DNA from 4 places in the Brevibacillus sp. BC25 genome. Region 1 is predicted to be linked to each of the others. Evidence: riboswitches for the same ligand, from Rfam matches in the RefSeq annotation. Region 1 holds a riboswitch; each other region holds the start of a gene.
The links. Region 1 has a riboswitch for cyclic di-AMP ahead of PMI05_RS11880 (C40 family peptidase). Riboswitches for the same ligand answer to the same signal wherever they lie in the genome.

Region 1 (3,463 bases):
AAAACAAATTTAAACAACAAGATGTTGAGTGTGATCAAGGCAATGAAGGAGAGAAAAATTTTATTACGTAAGCTCATTTAAAGCTTCTCCCCGATGAATACGTAGCCTGTCCCCCATTGTGTTTTAATGAACTGACGCTCTGTTTCCAACTTTTCACGGAGGTTTTTGATATGGACGGTCACTGTATTGAGCGAGCCATAACCATATCCCCAGACACGGTCATAGATTTGCTCTCTTGTAAAGACGATGCCCGCATTTTCTGCGAGGAATGTGAGCAGTTGAAATTCTTTGGTAGAGAGCTCAATTTTTTGATTACATACATAAACGGAATACGTTTCTTTATGAATTTCTAGGTCCTTGAATTTCAAAACCGTAATCGGAGAAGAGGCTGTTTCCTTCTCAGGCTGCTCCTCCGTATGCTTGCGAATGCGCTCATAACGACGCAGGTGGGCACGAATGCGAGCGAGCAGTTCTTCTGTATCAAATGGCTTCGTAATGTAATCGTCTGCGCCGATTTCGAAGCCGACTACCTTATCTACCGCTTTTCCTTTTGCACTGAGAAACAGTATAGGCAAATCCCACTCACGGCGAATTTGAGAACAGAGCTCGTAGCCACTCATGTTGGGCATCATAATATCCAAAAGGATCAGGTTGGGTCGCTCTCCTTGACTGAGCAGGGAGAGTGCATCTTCTCCACTCTCTGCAGAGGAAACGGTGAAGCCCTCGTTCTCCAAAATGTCTTCTAGCAGTTCAATAATCTCCAGATTGTCATCGACAATTAAAATGTGATCTTTCACCGGAAAACCCCCAGTTACTTCTATTAATAAGGAATACCATTCAAAGAATGGGTCTTGTCTATCATAACATGCTTTGACCTGATCAGGGGAAGAAACCCCGTAAGTTATTAAGTTGTTCTAATATATGAGGGTACCTCTTTAGACCAGGTACTAAGTTTCGTCAGAAAAAGCCAGAGACGTAGTGTCCCTGGCTTTTATTATTTTGCCGAACGACTATTTTTGAGCTGGTTTTTCCGGCAACGATGCAGCTTGCACCGCTTTTTCCTTTTTCGGAGTTTCTGCTTTCGCTAGAACAGGAGCGCCGAGACGCTTGGCGCCTACATAACGCTTGCTCCAGTAGTATGGATCGCTCAACTTAGTGTTGACGACTCCACGACCAGATTCCGAGTGCACGAATGTGCCGTCTCCAATGTAGATACCCACGTGAGAAATGCTGCGACCGTTCGTATTGAAGAACACGAGATCGCCTGGCTGCAAATCTTTTCTGGCTACCTCTGTACCTAATTCGTACTGAGAAGCAGAATTGTGAGGCAGGTCTACACCTAACGCATCAAATACGTAGCGCGTGAAACCGGAGCAGTCAAAGCCCTTTTTGGACGAGCCGGAAGATTTGTAAGGGGTACCGTACAAGTCGCTGACTACTTCATTGAGAGAATTCTCCTCAGCAGCATGTGCAGCGCCTGCCCCCATAGCAAGCATTCCAGCCATAAATAAAGATAAAACTACCTTGCGCAAAAGAAACTGCTCCCTTCGTGAGCCTACGAGGTTAGCTGAAGGGTTCGGTCGAAAGGACGCCCTAGGCTGCTAGGAGTAGCAACCATTCACCCCAAAAACGTGGTTCCCCCGTTTCCGCCAAGCGGAATTCGGCTATTTTTCGATGTTTTTTTACACGCACTCTTACGAAGATTCTACGTCAGTCTTTCTTTTCCTTCTTTTTCATCCGATTGTTCACATATTCGTCACAAAAATACCGTCAAATGCTGTAACGTTTTCGTTCAACAGTGCAAGACGCCTTTCGACGCGCGCTTGTTCTGCCTTGCGGGACAGCTCGTCCGATTAGGGCAGGAAATTGTCTCCGTCCAAGGACGGAGGGAAAAACCAACCGCACGCCCGTTATGGGAAGCCTATACCGAGGGCTACAATAAGGGCATAACGTTCCACAAGCACCACATGCAAAACGAATGGAGGTAAGCGAGTAATGAGCGAACGGTCTGGCAAAGTTCTACTCGGGCTGGTTCTGCTGCTAGTCGGTGGGTTGGTTCTTCTAGATCTGGTGGGTATCGATATCGGAGACTTGCTCGGGTTCATCATTCCCGGTGTGATCATGATATACGGTGCCAAAAAGATTATGGGACAAACCGGTTCACGCTTTTGGGGAATCCTAGTCTTCCTATTCGGGTTCCTGATGTTGATTGGCAAGCTTGACCTACTATTTCACGCACTTCTGGCCATTGGGGTGATTTATCTGGGATATCGCTTACTGCGTCCCAGTCAAGAACCTAAACAAGCTCCACCTGCTTGGGAGCGTGAATGGGCCCAAAAAGTATTAAAAGAAGATACGCTAGACGCTTGGGAGAGAAACGTAACCAAACGACCATAACCGTTTTGGTAACCGCAATAACACTGTGTCGCAAGAGTCTTTTGGATGAACAATATGATGTGATATGATGAGGAGGAAAAAATAATGAGTATCTTTAAACGTTTGCGTGACCTGACAGTAGCTTCGGTAAATGATGCATTGGATTCGATGGAAGATCCGGTAGTAATGCTGAATCAATATATGCGTGATATGGAAGTAGAAATCGGACAAGTTGAAGTAGCAGTTGCCCGTCAGGTTGCACTGGAGAAGAAATTCCGCCAGCAATTGGACGAAGCCAATGCTCTGATCGAAAAACGCGATCGTCAAGTCAAGCTCGCTTTGACTGAGGGAGAAGACGAGTTGGCTCGTCGAGCACTCGCTGACAAGAAGCAGTACGAAGGTCGTGCAGCGGAATATGAAGCTCTCTACCTATCAGCATCCGAGGCAGCCACGCAAATGCGCGAGAAGCTGGCTGAGCTGAAGGAAGAGTTCTATAAAATGCGTGCGAAAAGGTTCACACTGATGGCACGTGCACAAGTAGCTCGTACACAAAAGCAAGTCAATCAAGCAGTTGTCGGTATCGGTAATCCGTCCGCAGGCCGTGGCTTCGCCCGCATGGAAGAAAAAGTCATGCGCATGGAAGCAGAAGCGCAAATGAGTGGACAATGGCGCCAAACAGACCGCGCTTGGGAGAACGCTTTGTCTGAACTGGAAAAGGATGATCTCGATGCAGAACTTGCCAGCATCAAAGCATCCATTAATGAAGTAAAAACACCGGTAGCAAAACCAGTACAATCCTAATTCGACAGGAACTGGGGGACTGGGTGTAGAATAGATTGTGTCAATTTGGCAGCCTGTGTACATCAGGCTGCTTTTCCCCTAGGAGGTACGATTCTTGCAGGACTTCTTGGTCTTTTTGCGGCGGTTTATCGCTGAGCCTGGACGCGTCGGTAGTATAATCCCCAGCTCTCGTTTTTTATGTGAGCAAATGTTGAAAAGCGTCGATTGGGCTTCAACCGATGTGATCCTGGAGCTGGGACCTGGTACAGGGGCATTTACCCAAACGATCTATCAGCGCTTGCGTCCC
Region 2 (3,463 bases), on a different contig from region 1:
TGGGATACAGCGTCGAAGATTACGATCTTGGCAAACGCCGCTTTTGGCGCACAAGTAAATCTGACCGATATCGCACGCGCAAGTATTAGCGAAATAACCGCGTTACAAATCGAGACGTGGAAGAAGCATACGAAGATTCCCAAGCTGATCGGAAGCATCCAAAAGGAAGCGAATGGCACGCTTTCTGTAGCAGTGGAACTGTGTGCAGTAGATCTTACCCATCCATTTGCATCTGTATCAGGTACGACAAAAGCCATACGGGTAGAAACAGATGTCATGGGGGATTTATTGGTCGTTGGAGGAAAATCGGATCCTGTCGCGGCAGCAGCGGCTGCCTTAAAAGACCTTGAACATATCATTAGCAGATAGGTTCATTTGTATGTGCTTCCAGTGTTCCTTAGGAATGAGTCGTTTACAACCGCGAGCATACTAGGGATGCACCACAAAAAAACGGCAAGGGGGCCATACGGATGAACCAATCGTCTGATGTCAATGCCGAGCTGCAGCAAGTATCTGCTTACCCAACCAAGCAAAAAATGCATCAAAAGGACGTCGCTTTGGTAAATGAGCAGGATAGCTGCTGTTGTACCCCCAATAAGCAGGCATCCGAAGCACAGCAGGAATAATGCCTACACGAAAAAGCCGGGTCTCGATTAAGAGACACCGGCTTTTCGTTTCATGCAATGCGTTCTATCCGATAAATTCTTGTACCCAGTAGCCATTTGTGAAGCCTACACCAATTTTTGTGAACGCAGGGTTCATAATGTTTTGGCGGTGACCTTCACTATTCATCCATTGTTGCATAACTTCTTGTGGACTCTGTTGACCCATGGCGATATTCTCACCTGCAGTCGAGTACTGAATGCCATACTGCTTCATCATGTCAAATGGGGAACCGTACGTTGGGCTGTTGTGGTCAAAATAGTTGTTAGCAGACATATCTTGTGCTTTTGCCAACGCTACTTTGGACAGCGCTGCATCCATTTGAACAGGCTTGAGACCTGCTTTTGCACGTTCTTGGTTCACCAAATCCGCGACTTGTTTCGCAAAATCACCAGTTTTTCCTTGATCCGCTTGATTTACTGGAGCGGCAGGTTGAGTGACGTTATTGCTAGGTTGCGCTGGTGCAGCTTGAACTGGAGCTGGTTGGACAGGCGCTGGTTGTACCGGCTTTGCTGGTTGCATCGGTGTCATTGGCTGTTGTACTGGCATTGATTGTCCAGGGGCAAAGCCTTGTTTTTGTTGAAAGAAGTTCCAAAATTGCTGGGAATTTGGAGCTTTTTGGAATTGTGGCATATAATATTGGAATTGTCCGCCAGGAACAGGGCAATTAGAAGCAGCCGAAGCAGAAGTAGCGAAGCCTGTTAGAGCCAAGCCCAGACCAAGAGTCATCGCGATTGTAACAGAACCAAAACGTTTCATTAAACAAATCTCTCCTTTTTTTTGCCTACGAGGTTAGTTGTCGGATTCGGATTGAGGAAACAACCCTACGCCAGCTCGGCGATTCACCCCAATGTGGAATATCTCATCCACAAAAAAGTCCCCCGCACTTCCTTTTCAAGAGGAAGTCTCGGCTTATTTCGTTTGGCATGAACAACGATATCAGACAATCCCAATCGAAATAAAGGAGTAATATATGGCAAATAGCTAGAAGCGTTGATAAATTAGGCTCATTTCGATTCGTTTGATTGTTCCTTCCATGCGGTTAAGCCGCCTTCCAATGCATTTGCTTGAAAACCATGCTCACGAAGAAGAGCGGCAGCTTTTTGCGCTTTGTTACCTGTTGTACATACAGTAACAATCTGCACATTTTGCGCAAGTTTTTCGGTTTCTTCATCGAACGGCTTGTCCTGTTCTTTCATTAGAAGATAGGGGACGTTACGTGTCGAAGCGTTTTCATGAACGAGGCTGCCAGAAATAAATTTTTCGGCGTCGCGTACGTCCAATAAAAGTACGGGCATTTTCTTTTGAAATAATTCGGATAATTGAATGGTTGTCAAAGTATGCAATGAAATCCCTCCCAATGCTATTGTAACAGAGTATCGCCTTCCCAGTATAAGGGTGAACGGTTGCTTTTATTGGACAACCATGGTAGAATGAGGTTGCTACTTGAAAAATTGATACCTAATCATTCATCGAGGTGTATTTGTATGCTGATGGATAACATTTTTGAATCCCCGATTCACACTGGCGCGGTCATCGGAGCCGCAAGGATGGAAGAGAGGAAGGGCTTTCATTGTTTTAGGTTTTCAAAAGGTTTAGTTTTTAATTTTGCAGTTCCGTCCTATGACATTCGCATATTGGCTGAGTAGGTAAAATTCACATATCATGAAGGCGTATCATAGCACATGATTTGGTATTTCTTCATGATATGTGAGCTTTATTTGCTTCGGTAAATATATGACTAGCATATTCAAATTGAATTTTTGGAGGTTTTTTTAAATGCAAACGAACGGAACAGTAAAATGGTTTAACGCAGAAAAAGGTTTCGGTTTCATTCAAGTAGAAGGCGGAGACGATGTATTCGTACACTTCAGCGCAATCCAAGGTGACGGTTTCAAAACTTTGGACGAAGGTCAAAAAGTTCAATTCAACATCGTTCAAGGCAACCGTGGCCCACAAGCTGAGAACGTAGTAAAACTGTAAGTCTCCTTTTAAAAAGAAACTGTCCTTTCGAGGGCAGTTTTTTTGTCGTGGTCCTAAAAGTAAAAAGGCGTTGGGATAGTCCCCAGCGCCTTTTCCTGCATGCGAATGGATTAAAAAAGGAACTATGGCGTCCCACCATAATTCCTCATTTTCTTCGTGCAAAATAGTTAAATACAAGTTTCGATTTCGACAGTTTGGAATTGACTGTCAAGAACTGAAAGACCAACAACTTGACCTCCGCCGATGGTAGTACGGCCATAAGTGGTGAGAAGGACATTTCCGTTGTTTTCTGCGACAGTAAGGCGAACTTCATAGTGGAAAGATGCGGGGACCAGCGCATTGAAAGCAGTGCGAGTATTCGCAGGGATAAATTGGGTGATGTCAAGCAAGGTGCTAACTGGATTCGTTTGTGTAACTGCGTTACCCCAGTTCAATACTTGCACACGTACTTCAACCTCTTCTGTGTTCAGATTTACCAGGTCGAGGTGAGCGGTGAGAGCACGGGCGAGGTTGTTTTGCAAAATACCAGTCGTTCTCACAGTATTTCTTCTTGGGCGTTTGTGATTTCTTTTTTCCGTATTACCTTGATCGTCGTCGTATTCGATTTCAGACATCCATGTTCACTCCATTCTTGTGTAAACTAGTGGGACAATAATACGATATTGTTTCTTGCCTTGATTTGTAACGGCGAACGTAAGGGGACGAGTAACTATTTTTGATAGAGGATGGTGGAGGTTTTTGGGGGAAATGCCTGTATGCACACAACTAGACTATACGGCACGATTCGATTGGGGATACGAAGGGGTGGAACAGGTCG
Region 3 (3,463 bases), on a different contig from region 1:
CAGGTACAGATGTCGCTATGGAAGCAGCAGATATTACGCTGATGCGTGGCGAACTGACCAGTGTCGCAGACGCCATCGAGATGAGCAAACGCACCATCCGCAACATCAAGCAAAACCTGTTCTGGGCATTGGCCTACAACACTTTGGGCATCCCGATTGCTGCAATCGGCTTCCTCGCTCCATGGCTTGCCGGTGCCGCAATGGCCTTCAGCTCCGTATCCGTTGTACTCAATGCTCTGAGATTGCAAAGAGTGAAGCTATAACAACAGTAACAAGCGGCTTTGTCCGCCTTACTCATACACGATAAAAATTAAGGAGAGATTGATCATGACAAATATCACATTGAACGTAGAAGGTATGTCTTGCAACAAATGCGTAGCGCGCATCGAGAATACATTGAAAGAACTGGGTGCAGAAGGCAAAGTAAACCTGGCTGACAAAAAAGTTGAGGTTTCCTACAACGAGAGCAACTTGACTCTCGACGCAGTAAAAGAAGCAATCGAAGACCAAGGCTACGACGTCGTTTAATCATCCAGCCATTACAAATGAAAGCTCCTGCCTGATTCAATGAGGCGGGAGCTTTTTGCTTTCGTGGTAGGGAGTGGCTGTAGGGGAGGGGAAGAAGCCCATTTCCAGTCTACGCTTCGGCCTACGCCCCGCAAGGGGTTAGACTGTCCGCTGCGAAATGAATGTCGGGAGCGCTTCAAAAGTAGAGTTTCGAAGATGTATTCGCAGAGGTTGAAGCTGAAAACCCCCGCCAGTCATTTCTCCGCTAGGTAGGGCTCCAGAGGCGCTAGGACTGGAAATGTTCTTCTTCCCAAGTCGCTTTTTTCATCTTGAAAGTAGCATTCAAAAGGTCTTTAAAAAAGCATGTAGGAACCCAACAGCTCGTAGAGGAAACAGGAGAAATAAGCGAAGATCTTTGGACACACCTACCGAGGCGCAGTGAAAAAAAGAGAAACTGCCTTTAGCGTCCACCTCTGAGACGCATCCTGAACAGTCAACTTTGGACGCGGTTTCGCTTTTTTTCACGGAGCCGGGCACCCCATGCTCCCGCGCAGGGGTTCCAAGAATCTGAGCGTTTTCTCCTGTTTCCTCCCCACCACAACAGCGAGTATAGCGCACTAATCTTTCAATCGAATAAGCAACCAACAGCTAATTCAATCCGACTCATAAAGAAAGCCGTAATCCGGTTAAAACCTTGCTAAACGAACGTTCACAATAACTGGAAGCAAGCGTATAATTCAAATCACAATCACGATTCAATAAGAAACAACACATACGGCCTAGTTCCGAGATTCTCGGAAGCGGGGGAACCAATCTTTTGGGGTTAATCCTGAGTGATCAGGAGGGATGAGGAAATGTCTTCTCTGCCATCCTACCCGTCAGCTAACCTCGTCGGCCAAAGCAGGGAAGGTCATGGATGGATAAAGTCTAGGCATATAATGCGCAACAAGGGGATTCCTTGCGGGCGTGTGATAGGCCGATGCAGGCTTTTTCTTTGGGACCTTTGTTCTGGAGAAAAAGGATGGATCGGCCTATTTTTTTATGACAATACCGACGAGCAGCTTACGCCGATACAGTCGTGAAGGAAATGGTGTGGATCGCTGGGAGGCAGTTGGTACGACATAAACCGCTGACAATCGAAATCAGGAAGACAGAGTACAGGGAGTCCTGAAAATGGACGCCAGGTATTACGTAAGCCTGCGGATTTTCAACACGAGTAAAAATCAAGCGTGCCTTGGTTTTGCTGGAGTGTGGAAACTTCGCGGGCTTTTTACATTTACGAAAAAACAAAGGATGAGGGATACCATGCCCAAAATGAAAGTCCATCAACTGACAAAAGTGTTCGGCAAGCAGCCCGAGCTGGCCTTGAAGCTGCTGGAGGAAGGACGTACAAAAGAACAAATTTACAAGCAAACGGGCCAGTCTATCGGGGTAAATCAGGTCAGCTTTGAAGTCGAGGAAGGTGAAATCTTCGTCATCATGGGCCTGTCAGGCAGCGGCAAATCCACCTTAATCCGACTGTGTAATCGACTAATTGACCCAACGAGCGGAAGCATCGAGATCGATGGGGAAGAGATCGTGGACATGAAGGCAACGGCTTTACGCGAGGTGCGAAGGAAGAAGCTCGGGATGGTTTTCCAAAACTTTGCCCTGTTTCCGCAGCGGACGGTACGAGAAAACGTCGAGTTTGGATTGGAGATTCAACAAATACCACCAGGGCTCCGGCAAGAAAAATCACGGGAAGCGCTCAAGCTCGTTGGATTAACCGAGTGGGAAAATGCGTACCCGGATCAATTGAGCGGAGGGATGCGCCAGCGGGTCGGATTGGCGCGGGCGTTGGCTAATCATCCAGATATTCTCTTGATGGACGAAGCATTCAGTGCACTGGACCCGCTCATTCGAAAAGACATGCAGGATGAACTGCTGGAGCTTCAGATGACGATGAAAAAGACGATCCTGTTCATTACACATGACTTGCACGAGGCGTTGCGACTGGGCGATCGGATTGCCTTTATGAAAGACGGGCAGATCATTCAGATCGGCCGCCCGGAAGAAATCATGGCAGACCCAGCGGATGAATTCGTGCGGAAGTTCGTGGAGGATGCCGACCTGTCCAGGGTCCTCGTTGCTGAAAATGTGATGAAACGGGCAGAAGCAATCACGCCTGACAAAGGGGCTCGAGTGGCACTGCAACTTATGATGGATAACGGCGTGTCCAGCTTGTACGTCGTGGACAAAAAGCGCACACTGCTCGGCTTGATTACGGCGTATGACGTATCACTCGCGATCAGTACGGGGGATTCGCTGGAGACGATCATGAAAACTGACCTCCCTACCGTTTCACCTGACGCACGTCTGCACAGTTTGTTTCCGATGATGGCAGATCTGCATGTCCCGATTGCTGTAGTGGGCGAGCAGCAGCGTTTGTTGGGTGTCATCGTAAAAGGAGCGGTGTTAGGCGGGCTGGTAGGCAAAGTCAATGTCCAAGAGCACCAGAGAGCAGAGGTGATGAGTGATGGACGTCGTGCCTAAGCTGCCGATTGGTGAATGGATGGAAGGGTTCGTGGAGGTGCTGGGCCAGTACAAAGGGGTATTGTTTGATCCAGTGTCTATCGTCATTTCCACGATGGTGACTTACTGTTCCACGGTTTTGGCAGAGATACCTTCGCTGATTCTCATCTTGCTGCTAGGGGCCGCTGCGTGGGTTTTTGCAGGGAGAGCGTCCATGGTCTTTACGGTTATCGGACTTTCTCTCATCCACAACTTGGGGTACTGGGATGAAACGATGGAGACATTGGGACTCGTCCTCAGTGCCACCATGATTTCGATCGCTATCGGGATTCCGGTGGGCATTCTTTGCGCGAGACACGATACGTTTCGCAATCTGGTCACGCCAGTACTGGATTTGATGCAGACGATGCCAGCGTTCGTTTATTTGATTCCCGCGATCTTTTTC
Region 4 (3,463 bases), on a different contig from region 1:
GCCCTCCGTCATCGCCTCGGCGAACCCCGGCGCCTTCAGCCCAAGATCCTCATACAAGATTTGTCCGACAAACGTGTTATGAATACCGAAAATATTAATCGATTTATCTACGACGTTCATCCGCAGAACAACAAGCTTCTCATCGCCGATCGCCGCGTTCAGCTTCGCCTTCACATCGACAATACGGGCTTCGTAATCGGCAAGAACCTGCTCCGCCTTGTCGCTGAGACCAAGCAATTCGGCGATTAAGGTAATGTTTTGCGCGAATCCGCAAGTACGTCGTCCGGCAAGCGGAACGTCGGCGCAACCTTGGAATAGAGCGCGTATTGTGCTACATCGACCTCTCCGGCGCCGATGATCAAGTCCGGCTCGGACACAAGCATAGCTTCGATGCTGCCGGTCACATCGAACAACGGCACTTCCAGCTTCAAATAATCCTGCTTGCCCCACATCGGGTTATAATATTGCACAATAGGCGTTACCCCAAGCGCAACCAAATAATCTTCACGATAAAGAGCTGAGATTCGCTTTGGATTTGTCGGAATCTCTACCTCTCCGAAGCCATCGGTTACGACGCGCGTTTCCGTCTGAGGCGGAGCTTCGCTTGGCGCTGCCGTTGCCTGTGCAGGCTGATCGGTAGTCACCGTGGCCACAGCTTGATCGCCTGTCGAGCCGCAACCTGTCACCGTAATCATTGCTGCCGTTATAAGCGATATCCATCCTGTTTTCATAAATCCCGATCTTGCCATGATTAAATTCACTCCAAAAAGTTTTATGTTTTGTAGCAAAACAATTCGTTGATTTATAGTGATAATCATTATCATCTCACTTGAGTAAATTTTACCCCAAATTGGATTGCATGCTCAATACACATTCTCTACGACCAGCTTTATACAAACTCGTCACTTCCTGACTAACGAAAAACAATAAAAAAAGGAGCCTCGCATAAGAGGCCCTATCCACCTGCACTGTCTATGAGGTATGCTGAATCAACTCGGGAAGAATTCGGAGCAGCCGCCGATCATATGCGCATCCCTTTTTCTGACTCATCTTTAACGTCAGACCCCACTTAAGCGATTGAGCAGCTAGGATTTGCGAACAGGTAAATATGCTTTTGGAATTTTACAGGCGACACTGTAAGCGGGATTGAACACGTTGGCCACCTTATATTCGACGACTTGGCCGAGCAGCAGGCTTGCTTCATTTACCGAGAGCCCATAGTCTTCGACTAGCAAGGAGAGCATTTCAGTAGTTGCATGCTGAAGCGCTTGTTCGAGCGGTCTGGCGTTGCCGATGCAAGACAAGTGAGTGTCGGACTCCAGCCTCTCAATAAAACAAGAGATATTCTTATTAATCCTACCAAATTTTACGGGTTTCTTTCACCAGTGAATCTCTGTTATTCTAGGTCATGCCAAACAAAACAGCCGAAACTTCCTCTCGAATGGAAGTGCGGGGGATCTTTTTTACTTGCAGATGAGAGATCTGCATGGGGTGAATCGCCAAAGTGCGTAGGGTTGTTTCCTCAATCCGAATCCGTCAACTAACCTCGTAGGCCAAAAAAAGGAGACGATGTGAATATGAAACGCCTTGGTACTATTGCAATCGCGACATTGGGATTGGGATTTGTTCTTTCCGGCTTTTCTAACACAGCTTCTGCCGCTACCACATGTCCGCAATACGGGTATCAACCATATATGCAACCTGTCCAACCGCAAATGCAAGCACCTTACGCAGCACCAGCGAATCAACAGCAGCCAGCTCAACAGCCAGTAAAACAAGCTAACCAACAAGTGGATGCTTCCTCTGTTGGGAAGCAAGTAACTGATTTGGTAAACCAAGAGCGTGCAAAAGCAGGTCTGAAGCCAGTGGAACTGGATGCTTCCCTGAACAAAGTTGCACAAGCAAAAGCGGCTGATATGTCCAACAACAACTACTTTGACCATACAAGCCCTACGTATGGCTCTCCATTTGACATGATGAAACAATTCGGAGTATCTTCTATGACCGCGGGTGAGAACATCGCCATGGGTCAACGCACCGCTGAGGAAGTCATGAACCAATGGATGAACAGTGAAGGACACCGTCAAAACATCATGAATCCTTCCTTCACCAAAATCGGTGTAGGCTTTGTGAATGGATACTGGGTACAAGAATTCATCGGATAATGAAATTGGATATAAATGCCGAGTCCTCTAGTGGGGACCCGGCTTTCTTGTTTTTTCCCAGCCTTGTCTGGAGTGGCCCTTGAACATCTATCTATCTCCGTGAAAAGCCAACAGCTTACCTTTTACTTCATTCTCTTCCGGGTTACATTCCTACTCGATTTGCTTAAGGGATTGTTCTCTTGGTTACGTGCCTGTTCCATCTTTTTATATGCCTGTAATGCTTCCTTATCCCCTTGGTTAATGGCCCCAGCCCAAGTAGCCAATGATATTCCAGCAACAATTACCGCACCTATCAATGTCCATGTGTATTTATTCATAACTAACCACCAAAAATTAATTTGTTTCGTTGCAGGAATATTCTACCAAAATTTCAAATCCCCATGAATTATGCAATAAAAAAATGGAGACATTGAAGCGTCTCCATTTTTTTATTGCCATCATTTCATCCATACGGCAACCTGACCTCAAAACACGTTCGAATAAAATCACTTTGGACTGAAATCGTTCCCCGATGCTTCTCGACGATATTTTTTGCAATAAACAGGCCGAGTCCTGTGCCTCCCCCTTGATGCGTTCGCGCTTTATCGCCCGTAAAAAACATTTCAAAAATATGCGGTAGCGCATCCTCAGGTATCTGGTTACCGTAATTCATGATTTGTACTACCACTTCATCGTCCTCACGATAAGCGTTCAAATCGATAAACTGGCCATCTCCTCCATAGCGTATCGCGTTGGTCAGGATATTCTCAAAGACGCGCGCCAAAAGCTCCCCATTTCCCACGATCACTAAATGAGCAGCAATCGTACACCGCGCGACCAGCTCATTTTTCTCAAAGGAAGGATACATCTCTTCATTTAACTGAACAAGCAATTCACTCAAATCAATAACCTTTTGCTCGAGGTTGACCATGCCGTAATTCATTCTCGTAATTTCGAAGAGCTCATCAATCAGCTTTTCCAATCGTTGCGACTTGGTAAAAGCAATCGTCGCATAATGCCGCATTTGTTCTTTTGGCATCTGCTCGTCTCGTAAAACTAAATCTAAATAACCCAGTACGGATGTCAGCGGTGTGCGTAAATCGTGCGCCAGATTCAAAACAAGCTGATCCTTGCTGCTTTCAGCGAAATCTCCTCTTTCTACCGCCTTTTGCAGCATTTCACTTGCCAGATTGATATCCTTGGCGATATCTGCGAACTCATCATTGGATGGAATATGGACATGCCGTGTAAAGTCTCCACTGGCGAGATAATGAATGCCCGTGGAAATCTCCCGAAAGTAGCCCGCATACCGTTTGGTC

Region 2: it holds a riboswitch for cyclic di-AMP, as region 1 does, so the genes downstream of both, PMI05_RS28080 (CAP domain-containing protein) here and PMI05_RS11880 (C40 family peptidase) in region 1, are expected to answer to the same signal.
Region 3: it holds a riboswitch for cyclic di-AMP, as region 1 does, so the genes downstream of both, PMI05_RS27225 (glycine betaine/L-proline ABC transporter ATP-binding protein) here and PMI05_RS11880 (C40 family peptidase) in region 1, are expected to answer to the same signal.
Region 4: it holds a riboswitch for cyclic di-AMP, as region 1 does, so the genes downstream of both, PMI05_RS03550 (CAP domain-containing protein) here and PMI05_RS11880 (C40 family peptidase) in region 1, are expected to answer to the same signal.

What each region holds. Positions count from the first base shown of each region.
Region 1 is NZ_AKIX01000039.1:181,004-184,466, reverse strand. Features, by position in the region: gene PMI05_RS11890 (cell wall metabolism sensor histidine kinase WalK) at 1-77, opposite strand, end outside; gene PMI05_RS11885 (response regulator transcription factor) at 78-797, opposite strand; gene PMI05_RS11880 (C40 family peptidase) at 1,011-1,532, opposite strand; cyclic di-AMP (ydaO/yuaA leader) riboswitch at 1,537-1,676, opposite strand; gene PMI05_RS11875 (hypothetical protein) at 1,996-2,397, shown strand; gene PMI05_RS11870 (PspA/IM30 family protein) at 2,482-3,177, shown strand; gene PMI05_RS11865 (class I SAM-dependent methyltransferase) at 3,272-3,463, shown strand, end outside.
Region 2 is NZ_AKIX01000128.1:191,613-195,075, reverse strand. Features, by position in the region: gene PMI05_RS28085 (homoserine dehydrogenase) at 1-369, shown strand, start outside; gene PMI05_RS31210 (hypothetical protein) at 471-626, shown strand; gene PMI05_RS28080 (CAP domain-containing protein) at 691-1,422, opposite strand; cyclic di-AMP (ydaO/yuaA leader) riboswitch at 1,430-1,586, opposite strand; gene PMI05_RS28075 (rhodanese-like domain-containing protein) at 1,671-2,009, opposite strand; gene PMI05_RS28070 (cold-shock protein) at 2,443-2,646, shown strand; gene PMI05_RS28065 (hypothetical protein) at 2,814-3,260, opposite strand; gene PMI05_RS28060 (2-phosphosulfolactate phosphatase) at 3,394-3,463, shown strand, end outside.
Region 3 is NZ_AKIX01000125.1:18,938-22,400, reverse strand. Features, by position in the region: gene PMI05_RS27240 (heavy metal translocating P-type ATPase) at 1-263, shown strand, start outside; gene PMI05_RS27235 (copper ion binding protein) at 328-528, shown strand; cyclic di-AMP (ydaO/yuaA leader) riboswitch at 1,274-1,420, shown strand; gene PMI05_RS27225 (glycine betaine/L-proline ABC transporter ATP-binding protein) at 1,813-3,039, shown strand; gene PMI05_RS27220 (proline/glycine betaine ABC transporter permease) at 3,023-3,463, shown strand, end outside.
Region 4 is NZ_AKIX01000016.1:27,908-31,370, reverse strand. Features, by position in the region: gene PMI05_RS31250 (ABC transporter substrate-binding protein) at 1-237, opposite strand, end outside; gene PMI05_RS31245 (hypothetical protein) at 246-749, opposite strand; gene PMI05_RS03555 (hypothetical protein) at 1,086-1,304, opposite strand; cyclic di-AMP (ydaO/yuaA leader) riboswitch at 1,413-1,570, shown strand; gene PMI05_RS03550 (CAP domain-containing protein) at 1,578-2,165, shown strand; gene PMI05_RS03545 (hypothetical protein) at 2,288-2,482, opposite strand; gene PMI05_RS03540 (cell wall metabolism sensor histidine kinase WalK) at 2,608-3,463, opposite strand, start outside.